Regions from separate parts of the Chryseobacterium sp. 14P4.3.2 genome, predicted to be linked through region 1. Evidence: riboswitches for the same ligand, from Rfam matches in the RefSeq annotation. Region 1 holds a riboswitch; the other holds the start of a gene.

Evidence for each region. Region 1 has a riboswitch for S-adenosylmethionine ahead of AC27VX_RS03480 (alpha/beta fold hydrolase). Riboswitches for the same ligand answer to the same signal wherever they lie in the genome.
Region 2: it holds a riboswitch for S-adenosylmethionine, as region 1 does, so the genes downstream of both, AC27VX_RS02630 (SusC/RagA family TonB-linked outer membrane protein) here and AC27VX_RS03480 (alpha/beta fold hydrolase) in region 1, are expected to answer to the same signal.

What each region holds. Positions count from the first base shown of each region.
Region 1 is NZ_JBYOKO010000001.1:741,339-748,352, forward strand. Features, by position in the region: gene AC27VX_RS03470 (OsmC family protein) at 1-145, shown strand, start outside; gene AC27VX_RS03475 (MGH1-like glycoside hydrolase domain-containing protein) at 210-2,828, opposite strand; SAM riboswitch class I at 3,017-3,123, shown strand; gene AC27VX_RS03480 (alpha/beta fold hydrolase) at 3,182-4,138, shown strand; gene AC27VX_RS03485 (ACT domain-containing protein) at 4,125-5,663, shown strand; gene AC27VX_RS03490 (O-succinylhomoserine sulfhydrylase) at 5,774-6,934, shown strand; gene AC27VX_RS03495 (homocysteine S-methyltransferase family protein) at 7,007-7,014, shown strand, end outside.
Region 2 is NZ_JBYOKO010000001.1:578,962-585,975, reverse strand. Features, by position in the region: gene AC27VX_RS02635 (RagB/SusD family nutrient uptake outer membrane protein) at 1-1,282, opposite strand, end outside; gene AC27VX_RS02630 (SusC/RagA family TonB-linked outer membrane protein) at 1,300-4,233, opposite strand; SAM riboswitch class I at 4,317-4,413, opposite strand; gene AC27VX_RS02625 (type II 3-dehydroquinate dehydratase) at 4,656-5,063, shown strand; gene AC27VX_RS02620 (hypothetical protein) at 5,127-5,564, shown strand; gene pckA (phosphoenolpyruvate carboxykinase (ATP)) at 5,614-7,014, opposite strand, start outside.

The DNA.
Region 1 (7,014 bases):
ATTTCTTTTAGAAGGGGAAGTAGATCCTAAAAAAGCGTTGAAGGCTGCCGAACTGTCTTTTGAAAAATATTGTTCCGTATCAAAAACCTTAGAACCGAATGTTGAAATCGGGTATGAAGTATATGTGAATGGAGAAAAAATTTAATCTCTTATTTTAAAAAATAGAAAAACCGGATATTTTATCCGGTTTTTTATTATCACCACTCATCTTAAAAATTGAGTTTTGGTTTTATCAGTTTTGCTACAGTAGCAGTCCATCCCGTTTGGTGGGAAGCTCCTACACCCCGTCCGTTATCTCCATGGAAATATTCAAAGAAAGTAATATAATCTCTGAAATGCTCATCGTAATTAAACTTTGGATTTCCACCATTAAAAGCCCGTTGCCCATGTTCATCTTTTAAAAATATAGAGCAAAGCCTTTTACTTATGTTTTGAGCAACCTCATCCAGGTTTCTCTTATCGCCGCTTCCGGTTGGAAGTTCTACCTTTAAGCTGTTTCCATAATAATAATGGAAGCGCTGCAAACTTTCTACAATCAGGAAATTGATAGGAAACCAGATCGGGCCACGCCAGTTACTGTTTCCTCCAAACATCCTGCTGTCACTCTCTGCAGGAGTATAGTACACTACATTTTCAGCCCCATGAACAGAGAATATGAAGGGATTTTCTTCATATACTTTAGACATAGCCCGGATTCCATAAGTACTTAAAAACTCTTTTTCATCAAGCATTCTGGTGAGAACCTTAGTCAGTCTGTTTTTTCGAAGGATACTCATCAGATGCTTTCTGCCTTGCCCCTCCTCATCCCAATGAGAAACAAGCTTGGTAAGCTCCGGTTTATTTTTTAAGATCCATTCCATTCGGGTTTTGAAATTAGGCATCTTTTCCAGTAATCTGTGATCTACAATCTCTACTGCGAATAAGGGAATTAAACCGACAATACTTCGTAATTTCAAAGAAACACTGTCGCCATTTCCAAGCTGCAGAACATCATAAAAGAATCCGTCCTCCTCGTTCCATAAACCTTTTGTTCCTTCTCCCAGATTTTCCATCGCTTCAGCGATATAAAGATAATGTTCAAAAAATTTGATCGCCATATCTTCGTATACCTGGTAATATTGAGCCAGTTCCATCGCAATTCGCATCATATTTAATGCATACATTGCCATCCAGCTTGTTCCGTCAGCCTGTTCAAGATGCTGTCCGTCTTTTAACTCCATGTTCCGGTCAAAAGCACCGATGTTATCAAGCCCGAGGAAACCGCCTCCGAAAATATTTTTACCGTTCTTATCCTTACGATTCACCCACCAGGTAAAATTAAGAAGAAGCTTCTGGAAAACTTTCTCTAAGAATAATAAATCAGGTTTACCATTGTTTTTTTCATCAATTTTAAAAACACGGAAGCAGGACCATGCATGTACCGGAGGATTCACATCACTCATATTCCATTCATACGCCGGCAGCTGTCCGTTAGGATGCATATACCATTCTTTAGTCAGTAATAAAAGCTGCCCTTTGGCAAACTCTGCATCAATGATAGAAAAAGGAACACAGTGAAATGCCAGGTCCCACGTAGCATACCAGGGATATTCCCATTTGTCAGGCATGGAAATAATATCCTTATTGTGAAGATGATTCCATTCCGTATTTCTTACATAGTCATTAAAATTCCTTGGAGCCTCAAAATTTGGATCCCCTTTCAGCCACTTTCCGACATTATAGTGATAGAATTGTTTATTCCAAAGAAGTCCGGCAAAAGCCTGTCTTTGTACATTCTTCTCATCTTCGTTTACAGTATCATACTGAACCTCGGTGTAAAAATCTTCAGCTTCCGTTTTTCTGATCTCGAAGATTTCATCAAACCCAGCAAAAGGTTCATTTGTTTCGACTGGACATAATCTGAATTCAAAAACTTTAGACTGGCCTGCCTCAATCATTTCATCAATCAGAAAAGAAGCTTTACTTCCTCTTTTTTCCGGATTTACCGTATTGGTCTGATGAATAAGAAAATTATTGATTCCATCTTTGAAATAACTATTTTCAGCCAAAGGAGCTCCATAAAGCTTTGAAGTATTGGTCTCATTCTCACAAAATACACTTTGTGCATTTCCATTTTTCGAGTATATTTTTTTGATTGAAATACTGTCATGCCCAATATTAATGCTTCCGTCATGAGAATCCGCATTCAGTGCTCCCTTATAAGTATTGTAGCCCCATTTCCAGTTATTTCTGAACCAGGCGGTCGGTATTACGACAATGGGTGCATCATGCTGGCTTCTGTTGCAGATAGTAACTCTGGCCAGAATATCGTTGTGATCTGCTTTACAGTATTCAATAAAAATATCAAAATACTCATCATTATCAAAAATTCCTGTGTCAAAAATCTCATACTCCGGGTCTTTCTTGCCACGCCTTCCATTTTCTGTAACAAGATCATCATAAGGAAACTCTCCGATAGGGTACTTGTACACCATTTTCATATAGCTATGAGTGGGAGTGTTATCCAGATAATAAAAAATCTCCTTAATATCTTCACCATGATTCCCCTGTGGATTGCTCAATCCAAAGAAGCGTTCTTTTACAATTTTGTCCCTCTTATTCCAGAATGAAAAAGCAAAGCAGAAAAGCTGTTTAACATCAGAAATTCCTGCAATACCTTCCTCGCCCCATCGGTAAGCGTAGCTCTCCGCATTATTGTGATTGGTATGGTTCCATGCATTTCCGTTGGTACTGTAGTCTTCACGTACATTGCCCCATTGCCGGTTGCTTACATAAGGTCCCCAGTTTTTCCATTTGGTATCTTGTAATCTTTCCTTTTCGGCAGTCATATATCATCATTTTTCCATACGAAGTTAGTTTTTTTGAAAAATAATTCCAATTCCTTTTATCTGAATAATTATTAATATTGCTTTGAAACACTTGTGTTTAAAGGCTTTTAAAAATATTAAATTATTTTTTTTTTGAAATTAAAAGAAAATAGCTACCTTTGCACCATTCGTTCATTCAAATATTGAAAATGTTATCAAGAAAGGTTGAGGGATTAGACCCTATGAAACCTTAGCAACCCTTTGTGCAAGCAAAGAAGGTGCTACGTTCTACCAAATAATTTTGGACAGATAACTTACTGAAGTTCTTTTCAGCCATTTCCTGTGGCATTTTCAATTGTATTAAAATAATAGAATTGAAAACAGAACTAAACTACATTAATCTTTCGTATCAAACGAATTCCAAAAAGGAATATCATATCTCGTTAAGCTATCAGCTTTTCGGGAAAGACCCGTTTACAGCTCCCATCATCCTGATCAATCATGCCCTTACCGGAAACTCTGCAGTTTCAGGTGAAAAAGGCTGGTGGCAGCAGTTGGTAGGCGAAAACCAGATCGTTGATACCAATAAATACACAGTTCTTTGTTTTAATATACCCGGAAACGGTTACGATAACTTTTTAATTGAAGATTATGAAGATTTCACCCCTTCAGATATAGCCGGTCTATTTCTGAAAGGTCTTGAAGCTTTACAGATCAAAAACTTATATGCCATTATTGGAGGCTCTCTGGGAGGAGGTATTGCATGGGAAATGCTTGCAAAACAACCTGCACTTGCAGAGATTTTTATCCCTATAGCTTGTGATTACAGAACTCACGACTGGCTTCATGCCCAATGTATGGTTCAGAAATTTTTATTGAATGATAAAGATGAACCTTTACAAAAGGCAAGAATCCATGCCATGTTATGCTACAGAACTCCACAATCGCTCAATGATAGATTTCAAAATAAATACAATCAGGAGAAACAGCGCTTAGAATCCGAAGACTGGCTGGTTTATCACGGTAATGCGCTAAACGAAAGATTTAGTTTAAAAGCATACTGGCTGATGAATCATCTTTTGATGAATATTAACGCAAATGAAGCCGCTCTGGAGAAGATAGAAGCACGAATGCACATGATCTCCGTAGATACAGACTTATTCTTTCCAGCCTCTGAAATCCGAATGTGCTTTGAAAAGCTGAAAGAGAAAAATAAGAATGTCTCTTATCATGAGATCCAATCAATACACGGGCACGATGCCTTCCTAATGGAATATCAACAATTAAATAATATCATAAAAAACATTTTATACAGTAATGAAAAAGGTTAACGAAATAAAGTTTTTAAAGAACAGATCAATCATCAAATTTGAAGGAGAAGATTTCTTAGGTGAAATCGGAATTGACGGGCGTATTTTTAAAGCGCTTACTTTAGCGCGTATCAGTGTAGGAGTAATTTCCCAGCAAGCGATAGAAAACGGAATCTCAATATTGGTTCAGGAAGTGGATGCGGAAAAAGCAGTAGCTTGTCTTATTGACGAATTCGAATCAGAAAGAAAATCAGGAAAAGTATCACAGATTTATAGCATCAACAATGTTTCTGTAATAGGTTTCGTCGCAGAAGATTTTAATAAAGTTCTTGCAGAATTGGCCAGAAATAATGTCTTTCCGTTGCTGTTAAACCAGATAGCAGGGGAAAACAGAGTCAATATAGTTGTTACCTCTTCACAAGATGAAAAAACTAAAAATATTATAGAATCTGAAATTTTCAAAAAGCCTAAAACCGTTCATTTGGCTATTATTGGCCATGGAAATGTAGGGAAAACTTTGATCAATCAGGTATTAGAATCTTCTGATGAGATCAAAAGACGTAAAAATATAGACCTTAAGGTAGTGGCTGTAGCTAACTCCAGAAAAATAGCATTCAACAAAAAAGGATTTGAATCTAACTGGAGTGATGAGGTGCTTACAGCAGAACATCCGTCAAAAGTTGAAGAGCTGATTAATTTCTCCAACGAAAATCAACTGGAAAACCTGATCGTTGTTGACAATACAGCAAGTAAAGATTTTGTCAAAAACTACCATACGCTGGCAGAAAACGGCTTTGACCTTGTTTCTTCCAATAAAATTTTCAATACACTGCCTATCGAAGAATACCGCAAGTTGAGATATACTTTGAATAAAAAGAACAGACGTTACCTCTATGAAACCAATGTAGGAGCAGGTCTTCCATTAATTGATACAATCAAATTATTACACCTTTCAGGAGAAAATATTACAAGAATTAAAGGAGTTTTCTCCGGAACATTGAGCTATGTTTTCAATAATTTTTCTTTGAGAAACGATAAATTTTCAACCATTATCAATGAAGCGTTAGAAAAAGGCTATACCGAACCGGATCCAAGAGAAGATTTATCAGGAAATGATGTGGCAAGAAAATTATTGATCCTGGCAAGAGAATTAGACTTAATCAATGAATTCTCAGATATTAATATCCAGAACCTTGTTCCTGAAAGCTTACTTGAAGTTTCAAAATCAGAGTTCCTTACAAGGCTGGAAGAATTAGACGAAGAATATCAAAAAATCAAAGAAAATCAGGAGCCGGGTCATGTATTGAGATATGTAGGTGATTTGCATGGTGATCTTCAGAAAGAGAAAGGAGAATTGGATGTAAAATTGATTTCTGTTCCTGCAACTTCAGCATTAGGACAATTGAAAGGTTCAGATTCCATCTTTGAAATTTATACAGAAAGCTACGGTGAAAACCCAATCGTTATCATGGGAGCCGGAGCTGGAGCACTGGTAACAGCAAGAGGTGTTTTTGGAGATATTTTAAGACTAAGTGAAACGAAATAATATTAAGGCAACAGTATAATAATGTAGCAGTTTACCAATGATGATCATTCTAAGCAAAAGCGAAGAATCTCATGGTTAGACTGCTGCATTGGTCAATTAATTAAAACTATATGGAAAATTTTGAAACATCAGCAATAAGAACGCAGACAGAAAGAACTCAGTTTGATGAGCACTCCACACCATTATATCTTACATCCAGCTTTATCTTTCAGGATGCAGAAGATATGAGAGCCAGCTTTGCCGAAGAAAAATCTAAAAACCTGTACAGCCGGTTTTCCAATCCTAATGTAACAGAGTTTACAGAGAAAATTGCAAAAATGGAAGGTGCAGAGGCTGGTTATGCATTTGCAACCGGAATGGCAGCAATTTATTCTACATTTGCTGCATTATTAAATGCCGGAGATCATATTGTAAGCTGCCAGTCGGTTTTCGGGTCTACTCATACTTTATTCACAAAGTATTTCCCGAAATGGAATATTGAAACCACTTATTTCAAAGCAGAAGATGCACAGAATGTAGAACAGTATATTAAACCGAATACAAAAATTTTATACCTTGAAACTCCTACCAATCCCGCTATTGAAATTCTGGATCTTGAGTTTTTCGGACAGATTGCGAAAAAACATAATCTTATTTTTATTGTAGATAACTGTTTTGCAACACCTTATCTTCAACAGCCAATCAAATATGGTGCAGATGTTGTGGTACATTCTGCAACGAAGCTGATTGACGGGCAAGGAAGAGTTCTGGGAGGAATAGCAGTAGGAAAAGAAGACCTGATCAGGGAAATTTATCTATTTGCAAGAAATACAGGACCTGCATTATCTCCTTTTAATGCCTGGGTATTATCAAAAAGTTTGGAAACGTTGGCAATCCGTGTAGAAAAGCATTGTGAAAATGCGTTGAAGGTAGCTGAGTTTTTAGAGAGCCATCCGAATGTAGAACTTGTAAAATATCCATTCCTGAAATCTCATCCAAGTTATGAAGTAGCCAAAAAGCAGATGAAGCTTGGAGGAAATATTGTTGCCTTTGAAATCAAAGGTGGAATAGAAGGTGGTAGAAACTTTCTGGATAAGATACAAATGTGTTCACTTTCTGCCAATTTAGGTGATACAAGAACGATCGTTACGCACCCGGCGTCCACTACCCATTCCAAACTTTCAGATGAAGAAAGAAATGAAGTAGGGATTACAGCAGGACTTGTACGTTGTTCAGTAGGATTGGAAAATGTGGATGATATCATTGCAGACCTTAAACAGGCTTTAGATTAATTCAGGAGAAACGGGCTTTGTCCCGTTTTGATGATCAAAATATCCAACGGCTTTAGCCAAAATAGATAAAAAATGAAAAA
Region 2 (7,014 bases), 160 kb from region 1:
TTCTGATAATATCTGAAAGGGAGAAACCTTCTCCGAATAATTCTTTTCTTCTTTCGATCAGAACTGCATCTACTACTGCATTCTGTGCTAGTGAACCATTATAAATATTGGCATTTCTTGCTGATTTCAACTGATTCAGAACAACTACTGCCTGAGATACATTTCCGTTTCTGGCCTCGGCTTCAGCTTCGATCAGATACATTTCTGCAGCTCTCATGTATACAATATCTGCAATAAGGGTGGATTTAAATTTAAATTTAGCATACCTCAGCAGCCCTTCCCTTCCTTTAAGGCCATCCCATGAAAATAACTGGGATCTGATATCATTGGCATCAAACAGATCTTTAAAGTAAGGATCGGCCATAAAGCTGTAATAATAACTTCCCGATGAAGACACATCCAGATAATGGAATGCATAACTTGCATCAGATTGTTCCTGCGTCTGCCCATGTCCCCAGATCCATTCTGCATTGTTGATATCATTGAATCCGTCTTTATATTTTTCAGGAGCCATCAGTGGAAAGCCTTGTCTTGCAATTTTTGCGGCTGCTGAAGCTTTGCTCCATTCACCGGTATTCAGATAAGTTCTTGCCAAAAGACCGTTCACAACAGAGCTGTTAATTTTATCTTTATTGTTTCTTGTATAATTTTTCAACAGGTTATCTGCCTCTGTAAGATCACTTTTAACCAATACATAAATTTCTTCAAGACTGGCTCTTTTCTTTCCTATGGTACCGGTAGTAGATGGTTCCGTATAAATCGGAGCCGTTAAAGCTGTTTTATCTTTCAGATAGCTGAACTGGTAAAAACTCGCCAGATTCAGATAACAGAAAGCGCGTAATGCTTTTGCCTGGCCTTTTACCTGATCCTTTTTATCCTGGCTTCCTTCCGTACCGTCGATTCTTGCAATCACATTATTCATATTATTAATTGTGGAATACAGCATTGTCCAGATGAATAGCGGTCGGCTCGCCGTACTGTTCACCATTTCTGTAAAAGCATAGGTAGAAGCAAATCCATATTTGTTGGTCAATACCGCTACATCACTTCCCATGGCATCACTTGCTCTTAAAACAGTTGAATAACCAATGTTAGCATAGGTAGTTCCGTCGTTATTAAATTTTGCCCAGGTACCGTTCACTACTGTTTCAGCACTTTCTGCTGTTTTAAAAACTTCTACACTGTTAGCCTGATCAGTTGGAGCAGTATCCAAATCATTTTCACAACTTGTAAGCGACCATAATCCGACAAGAGCAAATGATAAATATTTTAATTGTTTCATTGTTTCAATTTTAAAAGTTAAAGAGTTGCCTGAAGACCGAAAGTGATCGTTCTCATTGCAGGATATCTGTAATAAGTAGTTCCGTCCAGTGCCTGCTCAGGATCCATTCCTTTATGTTTATAGAAAGTCAGAAGATTTTCCGCCTGAATATAAATTCTGAACTTTTTAAGTCCTATTTTTTCAAAATAATCACCAGGAAGCGTATATCCTAAGCTTACATTTTTAAGTCTTGCATACGTTCCTGAGTATAAGAATCTCGAAGATGTTGACGTCCAGTTATTCGTTGTTGTGCTCAATCCCGGCACATCTGTATTAGGATTTTCCGGTGTCCACCTGTTCAGCATTTCTGCACTCCATGCACGTCCTCCGGCACCTCCGTTATGCATGATTGAAGTATAATCGGTATCGAGAATCTTCCCTCCTATTTTAAATGTCAGTAACCCTGAAAAATCAATATTCTTATAAGTGATACTAGTACTGATTCCCCCAGTCAGCTTAGGCAGCGCAGAACCCTGTATTATTTTTGTTGCTTTTGAATACTCTGATGTTGTTCCTTCCACAGAATTTCCGTTAGCATCTGTAGAAATCGTTTTCCATAGAGGCTTTCCGTTGCTAGGATCTACTCCTGCCCATTCCGGAATAAAGAAATCATATACAGAACCACCTTCGCGTAAAAGTTTAGTTCCTACAACAAGAGATCCTGCCGGTAACTTGGTCACTTTATTATTTAAAGTACTTAGGTTAATATCTACATTCCACTGGAAATTATCATTCCTGATCGGGGTAGTAAATAACGAGAACTCGAATCCGGAATTTTTAATTGTCCCAATATTTGCCGGATAATCGCTGATCCCCAATGATGGTGCAACAGGCATATTAAACAACAGATCCTGGCTTTTTCGCTCGAAGTATTCAATATTTCCTTTAACTCTGTTATTCAGAACGGCAAACTCTAACCCTACATTTAAATTAAGGTTGGTTTCCCACTTCACGTTCTTTGTAGATGTTTTCTCCAGAGTTGTTCCCGGTTCTCCTCCAAGGCTGATGAACCTGTACAGTTCCTGATAGGCATAATACAGAGGCTGCCCATTCGGACGCAGTAACTTATCATTCCCCTGACCACCGTAACTTGCACGTAATGTCAACTGATTGAAGGTGTTCAGGTTTTTGATAAATTCTTCATTTGAGATCTTCCATGAACCTCCAACAGACCAGAACCTCCCCCATCTGTTATCCGGCGAGAATCTCGAAGAACTGTCCGCCCTTCCGGAAGCAGATAGGAAATAGGTATTGTTATAGTCATACTCTACTTTTCCAAGGAAACTCAATAAACTTAATTTATTACTGTTTCCACTGAAACTTCCCAATAAAGAAGCCGCATCCGGCTCATAATAGTAAGGCAGAGAAAACTGGCTTCTGGTACCGGATATGGTCTGGTAATCGTATTTGTAGAACTCATGTCCTGCCAAAGCATTCACATGGTGTTTTCCAAATTTTTTATCAAAAGTCAGAATATTACTCGTTGTATAAGAAAGTGTTCTGCTATTGGTTCTCGTTACCGAGCCTCCGATCTCAGCTCCCTGTCCAAGAAGCGGGTTTGAGTAATAATGTCCATTATAATTAACCAGATCAACAGAAAAACTGGTCTTGAACTTTAGCTCAGGTAAGAATGTAAAATCAAGGAATCCTTTACCAGAAAAATTATCTTCCTGATTTTCGTTTTTATCCAACGGTAAAGTTGCTGCAGCATTCTGATTCTGAAGAGCATTGGTTGGTCTGTATTTTCCAAAATCATAAATTCTGTTTCCCGCTGCATCTACAACATATGACCCATCTGCATTTCTTTCATAATAAGGATAGAATGAAGGAATGAACCGTGCCGCATTGATAATATTACTTGCCTTGGAATCTGAAGAGGTAGGAGCCTGCTGAACACTGTTTGTGTAACTTAAGTTCACCCCAACATTCAGCCATTTTTTCACTTCAGAATTAATCTTTAATCTTGTATTATACCTTTTAAATCCTGATTCAATGGCCATTCCTTTATCATCCAGATATCCGAGGGAAAAGAAATAATTGCTTTTTTCACTTCCACCGCTAATATCCAGATCTACCTGGTTTCTGGAAGCTACTCTTTGCAGGATATCTCTCCAGTTATCATTCCATAGAGGTGATGCTCCCGGCAAAAGTTTCCCGTCCATCCCTACCGGTTTCGGATAACTTGCTCCGTAAGGGTTAATCCCAAGGGTTGAAACAAGATTATCAGTTGCCATCTGGCCGGCCTGCTGTGAAGATATTTTACCGGATTGATATCCGTTTCTCAAAGCTTCCCAGTATAATTGAAAATACTGATCCGTATTCACCTGCTCATAATCTTTTACTGCTCTTCCGGAGAACCCCTGGCTTATATTAAAGTTAATTTTAGCTTCGCCTTTTTTCCCGGATTTCGTAGTAATGATAATGATTCCGTTTGCTCCTCTGGATCCGTACAAAGCACTTGCTGTAGCATCTTTTAAAACACTTATGGATTCAATATCACTTGGACTTATAGAGTTTAGGTTTCCATCAAAAGGAATTCCATCCACTACATAAAGTGGATCACTGGAAGCACTGATTGATCCAATTCCTCTGATTCTGATTGTAGAAATAGCCCCTGGCTGCCCTGAAGCGCTTGTTGCCTGAACCCCCGCTACCTGTCCTTCCAGAGCTTTGGTAATATTGGTTACAGGTCTATTGTTAATTTTATCACTGGAAATAGTTGCTACTGAACCTGTATAGCTGTTTCTTTTAGCCTTTCCGTATGCTACTACCACTACTTCATCAATCTCCTTTTCACGGAGCGTATCTTTTTTCAACCTGGAAGTCTGCCCGCTTACACTTGCAATTCCTAAGAAAAATACAGCTACTGGCGGTATCCAAATTTTAGAATTAAATAAAGTTTTATTAATCATAATCAATTTTGTTTATCAAATATTAAAAATCAACCCCTTGCAGAAAAGACAGCAAAGGGCATCGATAAATACGATAAACCAAATGCTTATTTTTCCTTTATAGGCTGAATGTAACACCTTACGTATAGCAGGTTGTCAAGATTTCGCAGGGTCAGTTCCCTCCATCTTTCTTTATAAGCCGATCGAAATATGGTTGCAAAGCTATAAACTTTTAGTCTACAAAACAAGTAGACTTATTAAATTTTCATGATAATTTTTCAAAAATTAACATAAGATTTTATAAAACTCACTAAAACAGAACATTTACCGAATTATGATTTTAATAAATATGATAAATATCATTATTAATAATTCAAGAAATAAAAATGAAGCTTATAAGAAATTTTTAATCTTTAATTGAAAAAACTTTTTAATTTTATAGAATGAAAGTTTTAATTATAAATGGACCTAATCTTAATCTTTTAGGAACCAGAGAACCGGAAATCTACGGAACAGTTTCTATGGAAAGCTACTTGGAAAATCTAAAATCAGAATTTCCTTCTCATGAATTGAAATATTATCAATCCAATATTGAGGGCGAGCTTATCAACAGGCTTCAGGAAGATGATTTTGACGCGGTTGTTATCAATCCCGGTGCTTTCACTCATTATTCATATGCTATAGCAGATTGTTTAAAGAATATTCAAAAGCGTAAAGTAGAAGTTCACATCAGTAATATTTACAAAAGAGAAGAATTCAGACAGAAATCTGTTACGGCAGCCTGCACAGATTCTGTATTATCAGGATTTGGAATGGATGGGTACAGGCTGGCTTTATTAAGTCTGCAATAATTTATAGAGTTCATTTTAGCAAGAGTCTACTCAGATATTTATGTATCAGTAATACAATAATCCATGAAAGTAAAAGATGAAATTTTCTGTAATTCTGTCGGCGTCTATTCTAATCAATTAACAAAAAGAAAATCCTATGTTATTCAGAAAATAAATGATGAGAATATTAGGGTTTTTAATGATGAAAATAAATTGAAGTGGTATTCAAAATACTACTTTAGTCTTAATAAAGAACCTGAAATTCTTTCTATCCATATTGATGACAAGATAGACAACGCTGAATCTGATGAGATAGAAGTAACCATAGAGTTCACAGATAAAGAAAAATATTGGTTGACTTTTACCACTCCGAAATATGTAGATGAGATCCTGGACAATGATTATTATTTCTCCGCCAGCCATTTTATCATCATCAAAAATCTGAGTGAAGAATCAATCAAATCAACAATAAAAAAACTGGATGACCAGAACAAACTGATTGAACATTGCCAGAAATATTAAAAAAGCCTCATCAGTGATGAGGCTTTTGTATGTATTATAAGGAATTTTATTAAGTAGTCTGTTCCTGCAATTGAGGTCCTGAAGCGATCAATTTTCTTCCTGCCTCAGTATCACAGTACTGCTCAAAGTTCTTGATATATCTTGAAGCCAGATCTCTGGCTTTTTCTTCCCACTCTGAAGCTGTCTCATAAGTATCTCTAGGATCTAAAATACCTGCAGAAACGTTTGGAAGTTCAGTAGGAATTTCAAGATTCATAATCGGAACCTGAGTTTTAGGAGCATTATCAATAGAACCATCAATGATTGCATCAATAATTGCTCTTGTATCTTTCAGAGAAATTCTCTTACCCGTTCCGTTCCAACCTGTATTTACTAAATATGCTTTAGCTCCGTGCTCCTGCATTTTACCGATCAATGTTTTAGAATACATTGTTGGGTGTAGTGTAAGGAAAGCTTCCCCAAATGCAGGTGAGAAAGATGGCTGAGGTTCAGTAATCCCTCTTTCAGTACCCGCTAATTTAGACGTATAGCCACAAAGGAAGTGATACTGTGCCTGATCTTCATTAAGGATAGAAACCGGAGGAAGTACTCCGAATGCATCTGCTGAAAGGTAAACAATCTTCTTAGCATGACCTGCTTTAGAAGGCAGTACAATTTTATTGATATGATAAATAGGATAAGAAACCCTTGTATTTTCCGTGATTGAACCGTCTGTATAATCTGCTACTCCATTGTTAACAACAACGTTTTCAAGAAGTGCATCTCTTTTGATGGCTCTGAAGATATCCGGTTCTTTTTCTTCTGATAAATCAATTACTTTAGCGTAGCATCCTCCTTCATAGTTGAATACTCCGTTATTATCCCATCCGTGTTCGTCATCACCGATAAGGTATCTTTTAGGATCTGCAGATAAAGTAGTTTTTCCTGTTCCGGAAAGACCAAAGAATAAAGCTACATCTCCTTTTTCTCCAACGTTTGCAGAGCAGTGCATTGAGGCCATACCTTTTAACGGAAGGTAATAGTTCATCATTGCAAACATTCCTTTCTTCATTTCGCCTCCATACCAGGTACCACCAATAATCTGTAGTTTTTCAGTAAGGTTAAACATGATAAAGTTTTCGGAATTCAACCCCTGAGCTTCCCAGTTCGGGTTGATAGTTTTAGACCCGTTGATTACTGTGAAATCCGGCTCACCAAAGTTTTCAAGCTCATAATGAGAAGGGCGAATAAACATATTAGTCACAAAATGTGCCTGCCATGCTACTTCAACAATAAATCTTACTTTAAGTCTTGTATCTGCATTGGTTCCACAGAAAGCATCTACAACATAAATTTTCTTAGCTTCAGCAAGCTGATTCAGCACTAGTTCTTTACAAGACCCGAAAATTTCCGCTGTGGTAGGTAAGTTTACTTTACCATCCCAGAAAATTGTATCTCTTGTAACATCATC